4 regions of the Streptomyces altiplanensis genome follow, and region 3 is predicted to be linked to each of the others. Evidence: riboswitches for the same ligand, from Rfam matches in the RefSeq annotation. Region 3 holds a riboswitch; each other region holds the start of a gene.
What was found. A riboswitch is a leader RNA that binds a small molecule or an ion and turns the genes downstream of it on or off. The one in region 3 is predicted to bind cyclic di-AMP.
Positions count from the first base shown of each region.

Region 1: it holds a riboswitch for cyclic di-AMP, as region 3 does, so the genes downstream of both, ACWD0Y_RS22115 (M23 family metallopeptidase) here and ACWD0Y_RS23735 (C40 family peptidase) in region 3, are expected to answer to the same signal.
Region 2: it holds a riboswitch for cyclic di-AMP, as region 3 does, so the genes downstream of both, ACWD0Y_RS18645 (M23 family metallopeptidase) here and ACWD0Y_RS23735 (C40 family peptidase) in region 3, are expected to answer to the same signal.
Region 4: it holds a riboswitch for cyclic di-AMP, as region 3 does, so the genes downstream of both, ACWD0Y_RS10520 (transglycosylase family protein) here and ACWD0Y_RS23735 (C40 family peptidase) in region 3, are expected to answer to the same signal.

Region 1 is NZ_JBSFUB010000052.1:31,376-35,063, reverse strand. It holds gene ACWD0Y_RS22120 (M16 family metallopeptidase) at 1-901, shown strand, start outside; cyclic di-AMP (ydaO/yuaA leader) riboswitch at 1,130-1,299, shown strand; gene ACWD0Y_RS22115 (M23 family metallopeptidase) at 1,313-2,152, shown strand; gene ACWD0Y_RS22110 (GntR family transcriptional regulator) at 2,323-3,012, shown strand; gene ACWD0Y_RS22105 (HPr family phosphocarrier protein) at 3,166-3,447, opposite strand; gene ACWD0Y_RS22100 (bifunctional acetate--CoA ligase family protein/GNAT family N-acetyltransferase) at 3,593-3,688, shown strand, end outside.
Region 2 is NZ_JBSFUB010000039.1:14,195-17,882, forward strand. It holds gene ACWD0Y_RS18640 (PrsW family intramembrane metalloprotease) at 1-520, shown strand, start outside; gene ACWD0Y_RS18645 (M23 family metallopeptidase) at 596-1,723, opposite strand; cyclic di-AMP (ydaO/yuaA leader) riboswitch at 1,735-1,881, opposite strand; gene ACWD0Y_RS18650 (DUF2332 domain-containing protein) at 2,139-3,170, shown strand; gene ACWD0Y_RS18655 (PP2C family protein-serine/threonine phosphatase) at 3,061-3,688, opposite strand, start outside.
Region 3 is NZ_JBSFUB010000060.1:483-4,170, reverse strand. It holds gene ACWD0Y_RS23755 (ATP-binding protein) at 1-383, shown strand, start outside; partial or broken gene ACWD0Y_RS23750 (LysR family transcriptional regulator substrate-binding protein) at 387-722, opposite strand; partial or broken gene ACWD0Y_RS23745 (LysE family translocator) at 682-1,305, shown strand; gene ACWD0Y_RS23740 (VOC family protein) at 1,336-1,722, opposite strand; gene ACWD0Y_RS23735 (C40 family peptidase) at 1,767-2,240, opposite strand; cyclic di-AMP (ydaO/yuaA leader) riboswitch at 2,244-2,406, opposite strand; gene ACWD0Y_RS23730 (hypothetical protein) at 2,741-3,037, opposite strand; gene ACWD0Y_RS23725 (ATP-dependent Clp protease proteolytic subunit) at 3,046-3,688, opposite strand, start outside.
Region 4 is NZ_JBSFUB010000015.1:89,673-93,360, reverse strand. It holds gene ACWD0Y_RS10530 (cytochrome P450 family protein) at 1-1,069, shown strand, start outside; gene ACWD0Y_RS10525 (transglycosylase family protein) at 1,183-2,244, shown strand; cyclic di-AMP (ydaO/yuaA leader) riboswitch at 2,512-2,682, shown strand; gene ACWD0Y_RS10520 (transglycosylase family protein) at 2,686-3,414, shown strand; gene eno (phosphopyruvate hydratase) at 3,679-3,688, shown strand, end outside.

The DNA of each region.
Region 1 (3,688 bases), on a different contig from region 3:
CGCCAAGCAGCTCTCCAAGGAGCTGTTCCCGGCCACCTCGCGCATGTCGCGGCCGCGCCAGGGCACCGAGGAGACGGTGAAGCGCATCGACGCCGCCGCCGTGAAGGGCTTCTACGCGGCGCACGTGCGTCCCGCGACCGCCACCGCCGTGATCGTCGGCGACCTCGACGGCACCGACCTGGACGCCGTACTGGCCGACACCCTGGGGGCGTGGAAGGGCGACACCGCCGAGCCCCGCCCCGTACCGCCGGTGACGGCCGACGACACGGGCCGTGTGGTCATCGTGGACCGCCCCGGCGCGGTCCAGACGCAGCTGCTCATCGGCCGGATCGGCCCCGACCGGCACGACCGCGTCTGGCCGGCCCAGGTCCTCGGCACGTACTGCCTGGGCGGCACGCTCACCTCCCGCCTGGACCGCGTCCTGCGCGAGGAGAAGGGCTACACGTACGGCGTGCGCGCCTTCGGCCAGGTGCTGCGCTCCGCGCCGGACGGGTCGGGCGCGTCGATGCTGGCGATCAGCGGCTCGGTGGACACGGAGTCCACGGGGCCGGCGCTCGAAGACCTCTGGAAGGTGCTGCGCACCCTCGCGGCCGAGGGCCTCACCGACGCCGAGCGCGACGTCGCCGTGCAGAACCTGGTGGGTGTCGCACCGCTCAAGTACGAGACGGCGGCCGCCGTCGCCGGCACGCTCGCCGACCAGGTCGAGCAGCACCTGCCGGACGACTTCCAGGCCCAGCTGTACGCCCGCCTCGCCGGGACGGGCACGGTGGAGGCCACCGCGGCGGTCGTCAGCGCCTTCCCCGAGGACCGTCTGGTCACGGTCCTCGTCGGGGACGCGTCGCAGATCGAGGAGCCCGTCAGGGCGCTCGGCATCGGTGACGTGACGGTGGTCGCCGGCTGACGGTCCGCCCGTCCGAGCCGATTGCGCAACTCCCTCAAAACGGGAGGTAGAGGGACCTCGGTGGCCGACAGGCCGCCGGGGTCCTTTGTGTATGTCCGTTTTGTTGCGGAGTTGCCTTTCTGGTCTGTGGGGTGCGTTACAAAGTGCGATGTCTTTTTGGTGATTGAAAGATCTCCCGTTTAGCGTCGGTCCGGCTGTCCGTCAGCAGTGAGCCGCATCCGCGGCACCGGGCAGTCATCGCCGAGTCCCCGTCAGGCGCGAGCCTGGGGAGCCGGGGACCCAAACCGTCCCTGGGGTGAATCGGACGTCCTTCCGTGCGCACGTACGGAGAGGGGTCCGTAGGAGACCTTCCTGCTCCGAACCCGTCAGCTAACCCGGTAGGCGAGAAGGAAGGAAAGGACCAGCCACTCCATGGCGTTCACCCGTGCCACCGGGAAGCACCGTCGTCCGAGCCGTCCGGGCCGTCTGACGCGCAGGAGCGCGAACCTCGCGGGCGTTGCCACCCTCGCGACGACCGGCGCCATCGGGAGCCTGGCCTCTCCGGCCCTCGCCGCCGGCTCCGGTGCCGGCGCCGACGCGGCCCACTCCGTCGAGGCGACCGGCCTGACCGAGGCCCTCGTCATCGGCGACTCCCTCGCCGACCGGATCGCCGCCCAGGCCGAGGCGCAGCAGCACGCCGCCGACAAGGCGGAGGCCGAGCGCAAGGCCGAGGCGGAGCGCAAGGCGGAAGCCAGGCGCAAGGCGGAAGCCAGGGCCGAGGCGAAGGCCGAGAAGGAGCGCGAGGAACGCGAGGAGCGCGAGGCCGAGGAGCGTGCCGCCCGTGCGGCGGAGCGCGAGCGCCTCACCGCCTACACCCTTCCGGTCGCCGGTTCCGTCGTGACCACCGGCTACCAGAGCGGCGGCTCGCTCTGGTCCTCCGGCAGCCACTCCGGCATCGACTTCCGCGCCGCGTCCGGCAGTTCCGTCGTGGCCGTCGGTGCGGGCACCGTCGTCGAGGCCGGCTGGGGCGGGGCGTACGGCAACAACATCGTCATCAGGATGAACGACGGCACGTACACGCAGTACGGCCACCTGTCGTCCATCGGCGTCTCCGTCGGCCAGGCCGTCGCCCCGGGCCAGCAGATAGGCATCTCGGGTTCGACCGGCAACTCGACGGGCCCGCACCTGCACTTCGAGGCCCGTACGTCTCCCGAGTACGGCTCCGACATGGACCCGGTCGCGTACCTGCGCGCGCACGGCGTGAACGTCTGACGCACCCCGGTTTTCCCGAAGGCCCCGGCTTCCCGCCGGGGCCTTCGGCGTTGGCCAAAAGATATCCATGAATTCCCGCCGCCCGTCGGAAATTGCGCACCGCTGCAATAGAGTCGCCGAACAGGTGTCAATCGACCGCGTTTCGCGGGGGACAAGGCGGAGGTCCGCTCATGCGCATTCCCGCGCAATCGGTATGCACGGCGATCCGTGACGACATCGTCTCCGGCGTCTTCGAGCGGGGCAGCCGGCTCACCGAAGAGCTGCTGGCGCGCCGTTACGGCGTCTCGCGCGTCCCGGTCCGCGAGGCCCTGCGCACGCTGGAGTCCGAGGGGTTCGTCACCACCCGCCGGCACGCGGGCGCCTGCGTGGCCGAACCCACCGAGCAGGAGGCCGCGGACCTCCTGGAGGTCAGGATGCTGCTGGAGCCGCTGGGAGCGGCCCGCGCCGCCCAGCGGCGCACCGAGGCGCACCTCAAGGTGTTGCGCGGCCTGGTCAGGCTGGGTCAGGAGCGGGCCCGCCGGGGCGAGGGCGAGGACCTGAGCTCCCTGGGCGGCTGGTTCCACGAGACGCTCGCCCAGGCGTCCGGCAGCCCCGGCCTCACGGCCCTGCTCACCCAGCTCAGGCACAAGATCACCTGGATGTACGCCGTCGAGCAGCCCGCCCGTCCCGTCGAGTCCTGGGCCGAACACGGTGCGATCGTCGACGCCGTGGCGCGCGGCGACGCGCGGCGGGCCCGGGCGCTGACGGCCCTGCACGCCGAACGGGCGGTGGCCGCGCACCGGTTGCGGCGCCCCGGCCCACGGCAGGAGCGCGTGAGGACTTCGCAACATGCCGTAAACACCGGGGGCGGACACAATTAACAGACGTGCCGTATACAAAGAAAGCGAATCGGCGGGGTCTTTTCCTGCTGCCCGGAATTCCTGACGCATGTCTCCGCATAAAAACGAAGAAGCCGCGACGCCCCGAATTCGGGGTGCCGCGGCTCCTTCGTGAGAATGCGCCCGTCCGAGTGGTCAGACGGTCTCGGGAAGCTCGTCCAGGCCCTCGGAGACCAGCTTCGCCAGGCGGTCGAGGGCGGCGTCGGAGCCGTCGGCCTCGGAAGCGAGCACGATCTCTTCGCCGCCCTGCGCGCCCAGGCCGAGCACCGCGAGCATGGAGGCCGCGTTGACCGGCTTGCCGTCGGCCTTGGCGATCGTCACGGGGACGCCCGAGGCGGTCGCTGCGCGAACGAAGATGGAGGCGGGCCGGGCGTGCAGGCCTTCGGCCCAGCCGACGGTGACACGGCGCTCAACCATGGTGTTGCCCTTCATGTTCTAACGGTTGTCTAGACCAGTCTCTCATGTCGTGCGGGGGAGCCGTGCCCGTCGCCCTGCACCGGCCGCGCGCGGCGGCCCCAGCCTGCCTCGCCCCGAGCGGGCCCGCGACCCGTAGGCTTTCGTCATGCAGCCTCCGATGGAGCAGACCCCGCCGGATCGCAACGGGCACCACGCGTACCCGGCCCACTGGGAAGCCGACGTGGTGCTGCGCGACGGGGGT
Region 2 (3,688 bases), on a different contig from region 3:
GCGCGAGCTGCGCACGATCGCCGCCGAACTGCCCGCCTACGCCGCCGCCGGCTGGCTGCGGCCGGCCGAGCCGTCCGCGCTCGCCTCGATGCGGGCCCGTTCGCTGGCACGGGGCGCGGCGGCGCGCGCGTACGGAAGCAGTCCGTACGGAAGCCGGGCGGCATCCGGCGGGCGGGCCGCGTCCCGGGCCGCCGCCCGTGCCGTCGCCGAGTACGAGGTCTTCGCGACGTCCCTGGCCTTCCTGCGCCACCGGGCCCACCGCGGCGCGGTGGGCCCGGACTTCACCGCACGCGAGCAGGAGCTGCTGCACCACCTGTGGCAGCGCAGGGACGTGGCCGGGCCGGCCCTGGAGTACGCGGCGCGGGCGACAGGCCGGGTGTGGGCCCCGCCACCGCCCCCGTGGCAGCCCCAGCCGTACCCGCGGCCGTCGCCGGCGCCGTGGTACGGACCGCCGCCCCAGCGCTCCGCCCCTCACCGGGACCACGCCGTCCACAACCCGTACCGGCAGCAGCAGCGGTAACAGAGCCGGCAGCCCTGGCGACGGGGGGTGTGTGCCAGGACTGCCGGGGATCGGGGGGAACCGCGGGAAACACCGTCAGACCGTGAGGCCCTTGTCCCGCAGCCACGCGGCCGGGTCGATACCGGCGCCGCCGGGCGTGTGCACTTCGAGGTGCAGGTGGTCTCCCGTCACATTGCCGGTGGCGCCCACGCGGCCGATGACGTCGCCCGTTCCGACCTCTCCGGAGGTGACGGTCATCGAGGAGAGGTGGCAGTACCAGATCTCCGTGCCGTCCGGGAGCTCCAGGACGATGCGGTAGCCGTACGCGCCCGACCAGCCCGCCGACTTGATGGTGCCGCCGTGCACGGCCTTGAGCGGCGTGCCCTTCGGGGCGGCGAAGTCCAGGCCGGTGTGGTGGCCGGAGGACCACATCGAGCCGGACTGGCCGTAGGTGGAGGTGAGCGTGTACGACGAGAGCGGCATCGAGTAGCTGGCGGCCAGCTTGGCGAGCCGCTCCTGCTCGGCCTTGCGCGCGGCCTCTTCCTCCGCCTTCCGCTTCTCCTCCTCGGCCTTCCGCTTCTCCTCCTCGGCCTTGGCCTCCGCCGCGCTCTGCTGCTCGGCAGCCTCGGCCGCGGCCTGCTCGGCGGCCTTCGCCTCGGCGGCCACCTTGGCCTCGGTGTCGGCGGCGTCCTGCTGCTGCTCGGCCTGCTGGAGGATGCGGGCGCGCAGTGCCTCGCCCGCGTCGGTGGTGCCCTGCTGCGCGTCGGCGGTGGAGACGCCCGCGGTGGTGAGCGGGGCGGCGGCCAGGATCGCCTGGCCCGCCGTGCCTGTACCCGCCTGGCCGCCGGAGCCCGAGCCGGAGTCCGAGTCGTCGGACATCAAGGCGCCTATGCCGGGAAGGGACTTGGCGTCGGGCAGCGAGTCCGCGATCGCGTCGGGAAGGGAGATCGAGACGGCCGGCTTGTCCTGCGCGGTGGCTATGCCCCCCGCACCGACCGCGGCGATGACGCCGACGCCGAGAACGGTGGAACTACGGCCGATTCCACCGCGCTGCTTGGCGACGCGATGACGGCCGCGCACGGGACGGATGGACTCCTCGGTGGGATTCCACTCTTCCCAGGTTCCCTCCGCGCCACCGGGAATGGCGGCGGCGTTCGGTACGTTCGGTACCTCGTACCCGTAAGAGGGCAGGGTGGCTTCGGGGGCAGGCCTGTTGGACGCCACGGAGGCGTGCTCCTTTCCTTCCTTCTCGCCTACCGGGTTAGCTGACGGGTTCGGAGCAGGAAGGTCTCCTACGGGCTCCTCGTAGGTACGAAGGAGTCCGATTCACCCCAAGGAACGTGGTTCCCCGGTTCCCTTGCGGAATTCGGCGCGTGCGCACGGTGTCGCCTCTTGCGACGACTGGGACGACCGCGCTGCGTTATCGAACGTTAATAGACACCAGGTCCGCTTTCCAAGCTGTTCCAGTTGATCGTTAACGATATTGGCCTGAACCAATCACCACACAAGTGGTCACAGTAGGGCGAGTTGACCTGCCCCCGATCGGCACTCTGAAACCTCGTCTTCATGACGGTTCGTCAATTGTTATGCGCAGTGGTGTCTTACGACTACACAGCGTCGTGGGCCTAGTTTCGTCACCATGGTTGTCAACAGCACGCGGTCCGTGGCCGGCCGCTACCGCGAGTTCTCCGCACAGCAGGCGCACGGCGTCTCCCCCGTCTACGCCGAACTCACCGCCCGCATCAGCGAGGACGAGGACCTCTGCGCCCTCATCGCCGCCCTGCCGCCCGGCAACAAGCAGCAGCCCAATCTCCTCCTCGCGGCCGTCCGCTTCCTCGGCGGTCCCTACGAGCGGTGGGCGCCCTTCCGCGCCTGGACCCTGGCCCACTGGGACGCCGTACGCGCCGTCGTGCTGACCCGCTTCACCCAGACCAACGAGCCCGCCCGCTGCGCCACCCTGCTGCCCCTCCTCGCCGCGCTCCCGCAGCCCCTCGCCCTCATCGAGGTCGGCGCCTCCGCCGGCCTGTGCCTCCACCCCGACCGCTACGCCTACCGCTACGACGGCGGCGCCGTCCTGGGCTCCTCCCCCGTCACCTTCGACTGCCGCACGGAGGGCCCCGCGCCCCTGCCCACCGCGCTGCCCGGCATCGCCTGGCGCGCCGGCATCGACCTCAACCCCCTCGACACCACCGACGAGGACGACGTCCGCTGGCTCCAGTCACTGATCTGGCCTGGCCGCGCGGAGCGCCCGCGTCAGCAGCTCGCCGCCATCGAGGCCGTACGTACGGCGCCCCGCCCCCGCATCGTCCGCGGCGACCTCGTCGACGAACTCCCGGCGCTGGCCGCCGAAGCCCCGGCGGACGCCACCCTGGTCGTCTTCCACACCGCCGTACTGACCTACCTGCCGCTCGCCCGCCGCGAGGAGTTCGCCGCGCTCGTCCGCGAGCTGCCGGGCCACTGGATCTCCAACGAGCACCACACCGTGCTGCCCTGGCTCGACGCCCCCGCCCCCGACGACGAGCACCTGCTCACCCTCGCCCTCGACGAGCGCGCGGTCGCCTTCACTGCTCCGCACGGTCAGAGTCTCCACTGGTTCGGTGCGACGAGTGCGACGAGTGCGCCGGACGCGCCGGGCGCGACGGGTATGACGGGTGTGACGCCACCCGCCTGACCAGGCTCACGGTCCGGCGGCGGTCCGGCTGCCCCTCGGCGGGCCGTGCGACCGCCAGCAGGGCCATGTCGTCCGTGGCGGCCCCGTGCGTGTGCAGCCGTACGTCGTCGGTGATCGCGTCCAGCAGTTCCTCGGGGCCCGGGAAGATCCGCCCGCGCAGCCGCGCGGGCGGATCGTAGAAGACGCCGGCGGCGTTCCTGGCCTCGGAGAGGCCGTCGGTGAAGAGCAGCAGCGTGGCGCCCGGCGGGAACGCGCGCTCCTGGGCCCGGTCGGGCCAGGTCCCCAGCTCGCCCATCCCCAGCGGCAGCGCGGCCTCGTCCGGCACGATCTCCGTGAGAGCCCCGTCGGCGTACAGCATGAGCGGCTCCGGATGGCCGCGGTTGACCAGCCGCACGACACCCCGGCCGCGCGGGATCTCGGCGAGTACGGCGGTCGTGAACCCCTCGAAGGCGTCGAGCCCGTCCCGCCGCGCGCCCTCCCGCATGAGCGCCCGCTCCAGCCGCTGCACGACGCCTTCG
Region 3 (3,688 bases):
CGGTCTCCGCGGCCAGGAGATATGTCGCGGAGATTCTCGGCGAATGGGGCATGCCCCCGGGATCCGACGCCGCCGATACCGTCCGGCTGATCGTTTCGGAACTTGCGACCAATGCCGTTCAGCACACCTTCGGGCAGTCGCCGACGTTCACCGTGGACGTACAGCTGGAGCGGGACGAGCAGCTGCGCATCGGCGTCACCGACAGTCACCCGCGCTGGCCGAAACGGCTGCCCGCCGCCGTCCAGCAGGACAACGGGCGCGGCATGGTGATCATCCGCTGGCTCACCGCCGAGTACGGCGGGCGGGTGTCCGTCCAGCCCACCCGGGACGGCGGCAAGACCGTGTGGATCGCCCTGCCCTGGACCGTACCCGTCCAGCAGTAGGGCTCAGGCCGCACAGGCCCGGCCGAAGGCACCGCGCAGCAGCGCGCGCAGGGTGTCCGCCGCCGGGCTCGCCTCACCGGGCCGGTACGCCACCGGGATCGTGCGCCGCAGCCCGGCCGGTTCCAGCGACCGTACGCCCACCGGCGTCATCGTCGCGGCGACCATCTCGGGCACCACGGCCACCCCGAGCCCCGCGCTGACCAGCGCGTAACCGGGCGACCCGCACACGACCGCCGGTGTCGCCCCCGCCGCGGTCAGCGCCGCCTCCACGCCCTGCCGGGGCGGATGCGAGGGCGCACTGCTGATCAGCGGCTGTCCGGCGAGTTCGGCGACCGGCACCAGCGCCGCGAGCCGTGTCGGGCCGGGTCGGGTCGGGGTCGCCTGCGCGGTGGGTGTCGCGGGCGGGCTCCTCGTCCACACGGCGCTGGCCGTGGCGGGACTGGCGGCCGTACTCGTCGCCGTACCGGCGCTCTTCCGTGCGGTCCAGCTGCTCGGTGGCGCCTACATCCTCTGCCTCGGCTGCCGGGCCCTGAGGTCCGCGCTGCGCCCGGCGCCGCGGAAGGGGCCGGAGCCCCATCCCGGCGGACCGACGGCGACCGCGGCCCGCGGCGTCGGCCGCAGTCTGCGCCAGGGCTTCCTCGCCAACGCGCTCAACCCCAAGGCGCCGGTGCTCTTCCTCAGCCTGCTGCCCCAGTTCGTCCCGGCGGACCAGTAGCCGCTGCCCAGGACGCTGCTGCTCGCCACCGTCGTCGTCGTTCTCGCACTGCTGTGGTTCCCCGCCGTGGCCCTGCTCGTGGACGGGCTCGGCGGGTGGCTGCGGCGGCCGGGCGCGGCCCGCGCCGTGGAAGCGGGCAGCGGGACCGCGCTCGCCGTGCTGGGAGTGGTCCTGCTGACAGGCCCGGTGGCGGCGGCCGCCGTGTAACGCGCCCGCCCCACCGCCCGCACCGCGGTGTCAGACGGGCTTGATCTCCTCCGCGCCGCGCTCCACGCAGAATTCGTTGCCCTCGGGGTCGGCCATGACGACCCAGCCCCGGCCGTCCTCGGTGCGGCGGTCGTCGACGATCCGCGCACCGAGCGCGCCGAGCCGCTCCACCTCGGCATCCCGCGTACCGTGCGGCGGCTGGATGTCGAGGTGGACGCGGTTCTTGCCGGCCTTGTCCCCGGGAACCCGTATGAACAGCAGTCCGGGCACACCGGGTCGCTCCGGATCGATCAGCACCTCGTCGTCACCCGGCTCGTCCAGCAGCTTGTAACCGGTCAGACGGGACCAGAACTCGGCGAGCGTGTACGGGTCGTGGGCGTCGAAGGTGATGTGACGTACCGGATTCAGGAAGGTCATGGCAGGGAAGGTATCTCCCCGGACCGGCAGCCGGCCGGGAAATATCAGCGCACGCGGCCGTACCAGACGCTCTTGGACCAGATCTTCTCCAGCTTCACCACGGAGCCGGACTTGGGCGAGTGCCAGATCTTGCCGCTCCCGGCGTAGATGCCCACGTGGTAGACGTTCCGCCCGGAGTGGAAGAAGACCAGGTCTCCGCGCTGACGGCTGGAGGCGGAGATGTGCCGGGTCTTGTTGTACTGGGACTGGGCGGTGCGTGGCAGGCTCTTGCCGGCCTTCTTGTACGAATAGAGCGTCAGCCCTGAGCAGTCGAACCGGCTCGGGCCCACCGCCCCGTACTTGTACGGGGCCCCCTTCTTCGACGCGGCGACGTTGAGCGCCTTCGTCGAATGCGATGCGGCCTGCGCCTCGGTGACGGCACCGGGCGCCAGCATCGTGGTGCCGATCGCGGCGAGGGTGAGAGCCGAAGCGGCTCCGGCCCGGGACAGTACGGACGGAACGTGCTTGTGCGCGGTCATGCGCAACCCTTCGTCAGCCGCCTGTGAAGGATGACCTGTCGGGTTCGGACAGGCGAAGATGCCCGGCCGCGGTGTGCGGCTTCACCCCGAGGGACGACCGTCTCCGGCCACCCCGTACTGCTTGGGTCCTCCACTCCTGCCGATGCACTCCTGTCGACCAGTCATCCGGAACGGCGGCAGGACTCAGCGTCCGCCCGGACCGCCCCGCCGCGGTGGCGGGGGCTTGTCGTCCCAGGGATCTTGACTCATGAATGGCCGGATTTCCGAGCCGAAACGGCATTTTGTGAGGCTGATCACCGCTGACCCGTTCGGGTGGACAGGGGTGTTTTCGGCACCGGACGCCGGTGCCTGACGACCGCCGTACCAGCGGCGGAATGCCCAATTCCGCCAAATGTGCAGGTGTGTTGCGCAAGCGGGGTCGTACCGCTGTTCAGGTATTTCCTACGCCTTTTGAGTGAGTTCCTCTCGTACGCCAATGGGGGTAGCCGACCGCGTGTTCCTCAACTCGCGGACACGGCTGGCAGGGTGACCCGGTCCGCCCGCCGCTCCCCGTCGAGCACGCGCAGGGCCCGCGCGAGCGTGGCGGCATGCACGCGCGTCTCGCCCCGCTCGTGCATCAGGGCGAGAGCGTCCCGCAGGCCGGCGGCCTTCCCGGCGAGCGCCTGGGCGGCCCGCAGCGCGCCATAGGTGTCGGTGCCGCGTGCGGGGTTGATCCGTCCCATCAGGTCGAGCACTTCGAGATAGCGGTCGACGAACTCGCACTCGGCGCGCGTCAGTGCGGGCAGCGGCGGCAGCATGCGCGGGTTCACCTCGGAGCGGGGGAGGCGGGCGCGGCCTTGCGGCTGTGCACGACGTGGTCCACCAGGCCGTACGCCATCGCGGCCTCGGCCGTGAGCACCTTGTCGCGCTCGATGTCGTCGTCGACGCGCTCCGTGCTCTGGCCGGTGTGCAGTGCGAGGAGCTGAGTGAGCGTCTGCCGCATGCGCGTCAGCTCCCGCGCCTCGATCTCCAGGTCCGAAGGCCGGCCGTGCACGGGCCGGCCGGTGGACGGCTGGCTGAGCAGCACCCGGGCGCCCGGCAGGGCGAGGCGCCTGCCCGGCGTGCCGGCCGCGAGCAGTACGGCGGCGGAGGCGACGGCCTGGCCCAGGCAGACCGTCTCCACGTCACAGCTCACGAACCGGATGGTGTCGTAGATCGCGGACATCGCGGTGTGCGAGCCGCCGGGGGAGTTGATGTAGAGCGAGATGGTCCGGTCGGGGGCGGCGTGTTCGAGGTACATGAACTGCGCCGTCACGTCGTTGGCCGCGGCGTCGTCGACGGCCGTTCCCAGGAAGACGATCCGCTCCGCGAGCAGTTTCGCGTACGGATCGACCGTGCGGGTCCCGGTGCTGGTGCGCTCGGTGAACTCGGGCAGTACGTAGCGGGTGCTGTAGGTGCTGCGGGCGGTG
Region 4 (3,688 bases), on a different contig from region 3:
GCGGCTCTCCAAGGACCCGGCCCACCACAGCGGCTCCGCGCACGCCAAGGGCAGGACCGGCATTCCGGGCGAGCGCAAGGCCGACCTGATGACGCACCTGCTGAACATCGACCCGCCGGACCACACGCGGCTGCGGCGTCTGGTGTCGAAGGCGTTCACGCCGCGCACGGTCGCCGAATTCGCCCCGCGCGTACAGGAACTGACGGACCGGCTGATCGACGCCTTCCTGGAGAAGGGGGAGGCCGACCTCATCCACGACTTCGCCTTCCCGCTCCCCATCCACGCGATCTGCGACCTGCTCGGCGTACCGCGCGAGGACCAGGACGACTTCCGCGACTGGGCCGGCATGATGATCCGCCACGGCGGCGGGCCGCGCGGCGGCGTCGCCCGGTCGGTGAAGAAGATGCGCAACTATCTCGCCGAGCTCATCCACCGCAAGCGGGAGGAGCCCGGCGACGACCTCATCTCGGGCCTGATCCGCGCCAGCGACCACGGCGAGCACCTCACCGAGAACGAGGCCGCCGCGATGGCCTTCATCCTGCTCTTCGCGGGCTTCGAGACGACGGTCAATCTCATCGGCAACGGCGTGTACGCGCTCCTGCGCAACCCGGAGCAGCGCGAGCGCCTCCAGCGCGCCCTCGACGAGGGGGACACGGAACTGCTCGCCACGGGCGTCGAGGAACTTCTGCGGTACGACGGCCCGGTGGAGCTGGCGACCTGGCGGTACGCCACCGAGGCGCTGACCCTGGGCGGCCGGGACATCGCGGTGGGCGACCCCGTGCTCGTCGTGCTCGCCGCGGCCGACCGGGACCCCGAGCGCTTCGACGACCCGGACACGCTCGACCTCTCGCGCCGCGACAACCAGCACCTCGGGTACGGGCACGGCATCCACTACTGCCTCGGCGCGCCGCTGGCCCGGCTGGAAGGGCAGACGGCGATCGCGACGCTGCTGCGCCGCCTTCCCGATCTGCGACTTGCGGCAGAACCTGATGATCTGCGGTGGCGCGGCGGGCTCATTATGCGCGGATTGCGCACTTTGCCCGTGCAGTTCGGGACAGAACGGAAGTGACGGTACGTCAAGAGCGAGACCTTCATGTGATCTCCGCTGTATCGACTTGTGACAGACGTTCGAGTGCGGCTACGTTCACCGTCGACCTCAGCCGCCACTCGAAAGGCCACCGCATGCGCTCCGGGAACGGTAGACACCGCCGACCCCGTCAGGCTCCAGCTCTCGTCGTCGCGGCAGGAGTCGCCGGATCGGCCATCGCCATCCCGCTGCTCGGCGCGACCGGCGCGAACGCTGCCGAAGCCGCGACCTGGGACCGGGTGGCCGACTGCGAGAGCGGCGGCATGTGGAGTGCCGACCTCGGCAACGGCTACTACGGCGGACTCCAGTTCTCGCCGGAACTCTGGCAGCGCTTCGGCGGTACGGCGTACGCGCCGCGCGCCGACCTCGCCAGCCGCTCCCAGCAGATCCAGGTGGCCGAGAAGGTACTGGCCGCACAGGGACCGCAGGCGTGGCCGAGCTGCGCGCTCATCTCGGGCCTGACGGAGGGTGAGGACGCCGGGCCGAGTGGCGGCGCGACCGCCGAGCCGGATGCCGCACCGAAGACCGGCTCCAAGACCGGCTCCAAGACCGGCTCCAAGACCGGCTCCAGGACCGGGACGCCGAAGAGTTCCACGGCTCCGGAGGCTTCCTCGGACGGAAAGGCGGCCGGAGCCGAGAAGTCCGCCGAGCCGACGGCGCCCCCGTCGGCCGACGCCGCCGATGCCGCGGAGGCCACCGCCGACGCCGAGACGTCCGACGCGCCCGCCCGTGAGGCCGCTGAGGCCACCCCCGGGAAGAGCGCCTCCACGGGCAAGCACCGCGGCGAAAAGGCCCGGGAGGACGCGGACGCCATAACTGGCGACTCGGGCATCGAGCGCGAATCGGGCCGCCACGCCTCGCGAGGTGACGGTCCGACACGCGACGCGGTCGGCACGGCCGGTGAGCAGGAAGCGGGAGCGGACACGGACGCAGGCGCGGACGCGGACGCGGGCGCGGACGCGGACGCGGGCGCGGACGCGGACAAGGGCAAGGACAAGGACAAGGACTACACCGTCCGCACCGGCGACAGCCTCTGGGACATCGCCGACGCGCATGACGTGCGCGGCGGCTGGCCGGCGCTCTACGCCGCGAACGAGAAGACCGTCGGGTCCGATCCGGACCTCATCGTCCCTGGCCAAAGCCTCGATCTGAACTGAAAACGGGGGCAGTTCGGGCCGCTATGTCCGCATTGGAGACAGTGAGACATGGATCTCTTTGCCTCATATCACGCGGCCGGCCCGAACGGTCCGTCAGTCTCGCCTCTGACCTGCGCGGATGGGGGTCGGGCGGGGGCGCGAATGGGCGATATTTCCGTGATGCTCCTCTTTGAACATCGAGGGCTCATGTGTTTACGGTCGAACCGCTCGCCATCGCGGGCCCCGTCGACCGTCACGCCGAATCCTGCCGTCGGTCGGGGGGAACCGACGCGTAAAGCGCCGTAGGCAGGAGCGGGGGACCCAGGTAGGCGCCGGGCCCGGACGTCGGAAGACGGACGGAACCGGCTTGGGGTTAAGGCGCGCGACGCAGGTCGCGCGGCCGGGCACTCATTGGCCCGAACCCGACAGCTCACCTCGTAGGCGTCGGTGAGGAGATGTCGCATGCTGTTTTCCGGCAAGGCCAAGCACCGTCGTCCGTCGAAGGCCGTTCGTATCGCCACGTTCGCCGGCATCACCGGCGCCGCTGTCGCCGTCCCGCTGATGGGCGCGACGTCGGCCTCCGCCGCCTCCGTCGAGACCTGGGACGCTGTCGCCCAGTGCGAGTCCGGCGGCAACTGGTCCATCAACACGGGCAACGGTTACTACGGCGGCCTGCAGTTCTCCGCGTCCAGCTGGGCCGCCGCCGGCGGCACGCAGTACGCCCCCACCGCCGACAAGGCCTCCAAGGCCCAGCAGATAGCCACCGCCGAGAAGCTCCTCGACATGCAGGGCCCGGGTGCCTGGGCCTGCGCCGGCGCCGGCGGTCTGACCAACGACGGCGTCGACCCGGGTGTCGACACCTCCGGCTCCTCGCAGCAGCAGGCGCAGCCGCAGAAGGCCGCGCCCCAGCCGCAGCAGACGCAGGAGCAGGCCGCCCCGCGCGCCGCCGAGCAGCCCGCCTCGCGCAGCGAGGTCCGCTCCGCGCCGAAGGCCGAGACCGCGAAGCCCGCCGCCCCGAAGGTCATCGAGAAGGGCGACGGCGAGTACAAGGTCAAGTCCGGCGACACCCTCGGCAAGATCGCCGAAGCGAAGAAGGTCAAGGGCGGCTGGGAGAAGCTCTTCGAGCTGAACAAGGACATCGTCGACGACGCCGATGTCATCTACGCGGGCCAGCAGCTGCACCTCAGCTGACCCGTTTCCCCCGGAGCACCCCGGTCCGGCGCGCTTCCCCCGTGCGCGCCGGGCCGGGGTTTCCTCTTTTCCCTTACTGATCAGTAGACCGGAACGCCGTTCCGCACATCCAAGAGTTACGTCCGCTATTGCGGGTATTCGGGCCTCTTCTTGTCCCAGGGGGCGGGCGAACGGCCGATCGACGCCCCCGGGCCGGTTAGGCTCTTGTCGCAAGGCCAAAGTGACCCTGCACCCCATAGCGTCACATCCCAGAAGGAGATGCTCGTGCCGTCCA